3 regions of the Methylopila henanensis genome follow, and region 2 is predicted to be linked to each of the others. Evidence: predicted binding sites of a transcription regulator. Region 2 holds the regulator's gene; each other region holds the start of a gene.
What was found. The regulator LexA, encoded in region 2, represses DNA repair genes until DNA is damaged. The targets are predictions, from matches to a motif close to TGTTCNNNNTGTGTTCNG.
Positions count from the first base shown of each region.

Region 1: a site for LexA is predicted at 1,060-1,077, ahead of recA (recombinase RecA). Genes of this name have one in related genera too.
Region 3: a site for LexA is predicted at 1,344-1,361, ahead of ACFSCV_RS07495 (putative DNA modification/repair radical SAM protein). Genes of this name have one in related genera too.

Region 1 covers NZ_JBHUER010000004.1:140,043-142,307, reverse strand. Annotated here, with positions in the region: gene recA (recombinase RecA) at 1-991, opposite strand, end outside; gene cckA (cell cycle histidine kinase CckA) at 1,139-2,265, opposite strand, start outside.
Region 2 covers NZ_JBHUER010000001.1:288,946-291,210, forward strand. Annotated here, with positions in the region: gene ACFSCV_RS01395 (ComEC/Rec2 family competence protein) at 1-959, shown strand, start outside; gene lexA (transcriptional repressor LexA) at 953-1,666, opposite strand; gene msrA (peptide-methionine (S)-S-oxide reductase MsrA) at 1,799-2,265, opposite strand, start outside.
Region 3 covers NZ_JBHUER010000004.1:250,701-252,965, forward strand. Annotated here, with positions in the region: gene ACFSCV_RS07490 (UdgX family uracil-DNA binding protein) at 1-82, opposite strand, end outside; gene ACFSCV_RS07495 (putative DNA modification/repair radical SAM protein) at 79-1,308, opposite strand; gene ACFSCV_RS07500 (very short patch repair endonuclease) at 1,446-1,847, shown strand; gene lepA (translation elongation factor 4) at 1,887-2,265, opposite strand, start outside.

The sequences.
Region 1 (2,265 bases), on a different contig from region 2:
CGATCCGGGCCGCGACGTCGGGCTGGTCCTTCAGGAAGGTCTTGGCGTTCTCACGCCCCTGCCCGAGCCGCTGGCTGTCGAAGGAGTACCAGGCGCCCGACTTCTCCACGATGCCGGCCTTCACGCCGAGATCGATGAGTTCGCCGGTCTTCGAAACGCCCTCGCCATACATGATGTCGAACTCGACCTGCTTGAACGGCGGCGCGACCTTGTTCTTGACCACCTTGACGCGGGTCTGGTTGCCGATCGTCTCGTCCCGCTCCTTGATCGCGCCGATGCGGCGGATGTCAAGGCGCACCGAGGCGTAGAACTTGAGCGCGTTGCCGCCGGTGGTCGTCTCCGGGCTGCCGTACATCACGCCGATCTTCATCCGGATCTGATTGATGAAGATCACCATGGTCTTGGACTTGGAGATCGAGCCGGTGAGCTTGCGCAGGGCCTGGCTCATCAGCCGCGCCTGCAGGCCGGGCTGGACCTCGCCCATTTCGCCCTCGAGCTCGGCGCGCGGGGTCAGCGCCGCGACCGAGTCGATCACCAGCACGTCGACCGCGCCGGAACGCACCAGCGTGTCGGCGATCTCGAGCGCCTGCTCGCCGGCGTCGGGCTGGGAGATCAGAAGGTCCTGCAGGTTCACGCCGAGCTTGCGGGCGTAGACCGGGTCGAGCGCGTGTTCGGCGTCGACGAAGGCGCAGATTCCGCCCTTCTTCTGCGCCTCGGCGATGGTGTGCAGCGCGAGCGTGGTCTTGCCCGAGCTCTCCGGCCCGAAGATCTCGATGATGCGGCCACGCGGCAACCCGCCGACCCCGAGCGCGATGTCGAGGCCGAGCGAGCCGGTCGAGACCGTCTCGATGTCGAGCGTGGTCTGGCCGCCGCCGAGGCGCATGATCGAACCCTTGCCGAAGGCGCGGTCGATCTGCGCGAGCGCGGCGTCCAGCGCCTTGGTCTTGTCCATGGAGCTTCCTTCGACGAGGCGGAGATTGGCTTGCGACATCGCGTCGGCTCCTTATGGCACGGCGGGTGAAGAACCTTCAACGCGACGATATGTACCCACTTTGTTCCAAGAACACAAGCGGAACATCTTCTCCGCGCGAAACGGCGCGGCGGGCCTTCGTTTCAAGGAGGACAGGGGATCGCGGCGTCAGCCGCCGATGGTCTGCTTCACCGCCTGCAGCAGCTGCTTCAGCGTGAACGGCTTCGGCAGGAAGGCGAACGATTCGCCCTCCGGCAGGTTCTTCTTGAAAGCGTCCTCGGCGTAGCCCGACACGAAGATGATCTTGAGGTCGGGCTGCTTCTTGCGCAGCTCGCGCAGCAGCGACGGGCCGTCCATCTCGGGCATCACCACGTCGGAGACGACGAGCTCGACCTCGGAGGCGTGCGCCTCCATCTGCTCCAGCGCCTCGACGCCGGAGCGCGCCTCGAGCACGGTGTAGCCGCGGGAGGCGAGCGCCCGGGCGCCGAAGGCGCGCACGGCGTCCTCGTCCTCGACCAGCAGCACGGTGCCGCGTCCGGTCATGTCCTGCGGCGCCGCGGCGGCCGCGACCGGCTTCGCCTCCTCGGCCTCGGCCGGCACGTGGCGCGGCAGGAAGATGCGGAAGATCGCGCCCTCGCCCGGCTCCGACAGCGCGAAGACGTAGCCGTCGGTCTGCTTGACGATGCCGTAGACGGTGGAGAGCCCGAGGCCGGTGCCCTTGCCGACCTCCTTGGTCGAGAAGAACGGCTCGAAGATCTTGTCGATGATCTCCGGCGGAATGCCCTCGCCGGTGTCCTCGACGTCGACCATCACGTAGTCCGCCGCCGGAAGCCCGCGATAACCGAAGGTCGGCGCCTCGGCCGCGGTCACGTTGCGGGTGCGCACCGTCACAGTGCCCCCGTCGGCCATGGCGTCGCGCGCGTTGACCACGAGATTGATGATCACCTGCTCGAACTGGTTGAGGTCGGCCTTCACCAGCCACAGGTCGCGGCCGTGGACGAGCTCGAGCTTGACCTTCTCGCCGAGCAGGCGCGACAGCAGCATCCGCAGTTCGGCCAGCACGTCGCCGAGCGCGATCACCTGCGGCCGCAGCGTCTGGCGCCGCGAGAAGGCCAGCAGCTGCCGCACCAGACTCGCGGCCCGGTTGGCGTTCTGCTTGATCTGCATGATGTCCTGGAAGGACGGGTCGGTCGGCCGGTGGTTCGCGAGCAGCAGGTCGGAATAGCCGATGATGGCGGTCAGCACGTTGTTGAAGTCGTGCGCCACGCCGCCGGCGAGCTGGCCCACCGCCTGCA
Region 2 (2,265 bases):
TCGCGACAGCGCCCTTCGCCGCCTACCACTTCCACCGCGTGACGCCCTATGCGCTCGCCGGCAACGCGCTCGCGACGCCGCTGATCAGCCTGATCGTGATGCCGAGCGTCGTCGGCGGGCTGCTGTTCGCGCCGCTCGGCCTCGACGGGCCGTGGTGGCGGCTGATGGGCCTCGGCCTCGACGGCGTGCTCGCGATCGCCCGCGCCGTCGCGTCCTGGCCCGGCGCGGAGCGCGCGACCGGCGCCTTCGGCGAGGCCTCGCTTCTCCTGTTCGCGCTCGGGATCTGCTGGCTCTGCCTGTGGCGGACGCCGCTGCGCTTTCTCGCCGTCGCGCCTATTCTCGCCGCGTTCGCGCTCGCGGCCTGGCCGACGCGGCCCGACGTGGTGATCGATCCGGCCGGGCGCTCCATGGCGGTGCGCGGGCCGGACGGAAAGCTCGCGCTCGTCGGCGCCGGGCGCAGCGGATTCGCCGCCAAGGTCTGGCTCGCGGCCGACGGCGAAGGGCCGCCAAGCCCGCCCTCAGGCGCCCGCCGGACCGCAGGAGCAGGCCGCTGCGACGCCTATGGCTGCGTCGCGCCGCTTGCGGACGGAGGCGTCGCCGCGCTGGTCTGGGACCCGCGCGCATTCGAGGAGGACTGCCGGCGCGCCACGCTGGTTGTGACGCGACTCGAGGCGCCGCCCGCCTGCTTCGACCGCGCCGCGGTCGTCGACCGCCGCGCGCTCGCCGCGACCGGCGCGCTCGAACTCAAGCGCGACGGCCCTCGCTTCCTAGGAACAGCCGCACGAACGCCCGGAGGCGACAGGCCGTGGTCGCCGGCCGGCTTCGAGCCCCCTCCCGACGTCGCTCTCCGACTGCAGTTCGCGCCGCGCCGCGCGCCGACCTCCGCTGAGTCAGACGCCGTCGATCCCACCGAAGTCCCGGAGGAGCCCGACGAGCAGGGGGCCGCAGACGATCAGTAGCGGCGGATCAGCCCAACAAGCCGGCCCTGGATCGCGACCCGGTCGGGACCGAAGATGCGCGTCTCGTAGGCCGGGTTCGCCGCTTCCAGAGCGATCGAAGCGCCGCGCTTGCGCAGTCGTTTCAGCGTCGCCTCCTCGTCGTCCACCAGCGCCACCACGATGTCGCCGGTGTCGGCCACGGTCTGCTTGCGGATGAGCACGAGGTCGCCGTCGAGAATGCCGGCCTCGATCATCGAATCGCCGCGCACTTCGAGGGCGAAATGCTCGCCGGCCGAAAGCATGTCGGGCGACACCGCGATGGTGTGGCTCTTCGCCTGGATGGCCTCGATCGGCACGCCCGCGGCGATCCGGCCCATGACCGGGATCGCCACCATGCGCTCGTCCTCGTCTTCCTCCGCTGCCGGAGGACGGGCCGGGCGGACCTTGCCGAGATTGCCCTCGATGACGCTGGGGGTGAAGCGGCCGGCGGGGCGCGACACCGGCGGCGCCGCGGCCTCGGGAAGCTTCAGCACCTCGAGGGCGCGCGCGCGGTTCGGCAGACGGCGGATGAAGCCGCGCTCCTCCAGCGCCATGATCAGGCGGTGGATGCCGGACTTGGACTTGAGGTCCAGCGCGTCCTTCATCTCGTCGAACGAGGGGGGAACGCCGGTCTCCTTCAGCCGCTCATGGATGAAGCGCAGCAACTCGTACTGCTTGCGGGTCAACATGTCCGGCTCCGCGACGTCAAAAACAAATCATGAACAGATATCTACCTGTTCTAGATGTGTTCCGCAAGGGTTAACGTCGCGTTTACGGCGACGGCGCTTCCGCGCCGCCGCGTCCCGCGCGGATGCGGCCGCTCAGCCGGCGCGGCGGACCTCCTCGCGCGCGGGCAGCCGCCAGTTCGGCCGGATGAAGTGGCAGGTGTAGCCGTTGGGATAGCGCTCGAGATAGTCCTGATGCTCGGGCTCCGCTTCCCAGAACGGGCCGGCCGGCGCGATCTCGGTCGCCACCTTGCCCGGCCACAGCCCCGAGGCGTTCACGTCGGCGATGGTCTCCTCGGCGATCCGCTTCTGGTCGTCGTCCAGGACGAAGATCGCGGAGCGATAGCTCAGGCCGACGTCGTTGCCCTGCCGGTTCAGGGTGGTCGGGTCGTGGATCTGGAAGAAGAACTCCAGCATGCGCCGGAAGCTCGTCACGGCCGGGTCGTAGACGATCTCGATCGCCTCGGCGTGGGTTCCATGATTGCGGTAGGTGGCGTTGGGGACGTCGCCGCCCGTGTAGCCGACGCGGGTCGAAACCACGCCCGGCTGCCTGCGGATCAGGT
Region 3 (2,265 bases), on a different contig from region 2:
CGGCTGCGAGCAGGCGTCGCGCCGCGGACCGCCAGCCCGCGACGTCCGCGGGTCCGTCTAGCGCGACCCGGCGCGGCGTCACAGCGCCAGCGCCATCTGGCGCGGTCGCGGCGCGAGGCGCTCGCGCAGACCGGCGCCGTCCAGCAAGCTGATCGAGGGACGGTGGTCCGCCAGCGCGATGAAGGGAAGCGCCTTTTCGACCGGCGCCCGCATGCGCCGGAGATCCTCCACCCGCAGCGCGCGGAAGCGGCGGGCGGACAGGATGCGGTCGACCACCGTCTTGCCGAGCCCCGGCACGCGCAGCAGATCCTCGCGGGAGGCGCGCTGCACGTCGAGCGGGAAGCGGTCGCGGCGTCTCAGCGCCCAGGCGAGCTTCGGATCGACGGCGAGGTCGAGCATGCCGCCGGCTTCCGTGATCTCGCCGACGGAGAAGCCGTAGAACCGCATGAGCCAGTCGGCCTGGTACAGCCGATGCTCGCGCATCAGGGGAGGGGCCGCGAGCGGCAGCCGCGCGCTGGCGTCCGGAATGGGGCTGAAGGCCGAATAGTACACCCGCTTCAGGCGGTACGACCCATAGAGGTTCGCGCTCGTTCCGAGGATGGCGCGATCGTCCGACCCGTCGGCCCCTATGATCATCTGCGTGCTCTGGCCCGCGGGCGCGAAGCGAGGCGCGCGCTTGTCCGCCTTCGCCTCTTCGATCCGGCTGCGGAGCCCGCCCATCGAGCGGCGCACGGCGCGCAGGTCCTTCTCGGGTGCGAGCCGCTTCAGGCTGGTCTCGCTCGGAAGCTCCACGTTGATCGACAATCGGTCGGCGTAGAGCCCGGCCTCCGCGATCAGTTCCGGCGACGCGTCCGGGATCGTCTTGAGATGGATGTAGCCGCGGAAGCCATGATCGACCCGGAGCGCCTTCGCGACCCGCACCACCTGCTCCATGGTGTAGTCGGGGCTGCGGATGATCCCTGAAGACAGGAAAAGCCCCTCGATGTAGTTGCGGCGATAGAAGTCGAGCGTCAGCTTCACCGCCTCGTCCACGCTGAAGCGGGCGCGCGCGACATTGCTGCTCGCCCGGTTGACGCAATAGAGGCAGTCGAAGGCGCAGGCGTTGGTGAGCAGGATCTTCAGCAGCGAGATACAGCGGCCGTCCGGCGCGTAGGAGTGGCAGATGCCGGCGCCTTCGGTCGAGCCGAGCCCGCGCGCAGGTTTGCCCGCCGCGCCCGCCGAATGGCGCTTGTCCGTGCCGCTCGACGCGCAGGAGGCGTCGTATTTCGCGGCGTCGGCGAGAATGGCGAGCTTGGCGGCAAGGTTCACGGGAACAGATCTCCGGCGACGTCTCTCTTACCGTATGTTCTTATTTTGTTCTTTTCAACCCGTGACGGGCTCGTCCCGGCGCGGCGTCGCGGATAGGTTGGGAGCGAGTGACCAAGCTGGAGCGAAGGAGGACCGGATTGGCGAGCGTCGAGACGCCGGAGCGCCGGTCGGCCGTCATGCGCGCCGTCAAGGGACGCGACACCGGGCCCGAAATGGCGGTGCGCCGCGCCGCCCACGCGCTCGGCTATCGCTTCCGCCTGCACCGGAAGGACCTTCCCGGCCGTCCCGATCTGGTTTTTCCCTCGCGGAGGAAAGCGATCTTCGTGCACGGCTGCTTTTGGCACGGGCACGATTGCGCCCGCGGGGCGCGGACGCCGAAGACCAACGCCGACTACTGGCGCGCGAAGATCGCCCGCAACATGGCGCGGGACGAGCGGGTGAAGGCGGAGCTTGCGGCGCTCGGCTGGGAGACGCTGACGATCTGGGAGTGCGAACTTAAGCGCGATCTTGCGGATCGCCTCGCCGTCTTCCTTGGCTGACAGCAGGTCCGCGCCTCGGCGCGGGCGTTTTTCCGCGGCTCACTCGTCCATCTTCAGGGCGGCGATGAACGCCTCCTGCGGAATCTCCACGCGGCCGAATTGGCGCAGCTTCTTCTTGCCGGCCTTCTGCTTGTCCAACAGCTTACGCTTGCGGCTGGCGTCGCCGCCGTAGCACTTGGCCGTCACGTCCTTGCGCAGCGCCCGGATGGTCTCGCGGGCGATGATCTTACCGCCGATCGCGGCCTGCACCGGGATGACGAACAGGTGCGGCGGGATCAACTCCTTCAGCTTCTCGCACATGACCCGGCCGCGGGCCTCGGCGCGGGTGCGGTGCACCAGCATGGAGAGCGCGTCCACGGGTTCGGCGTTGACCAGGATCGACATCTTCACGAGGTCGCCGACGCGATAGTCGGTGATG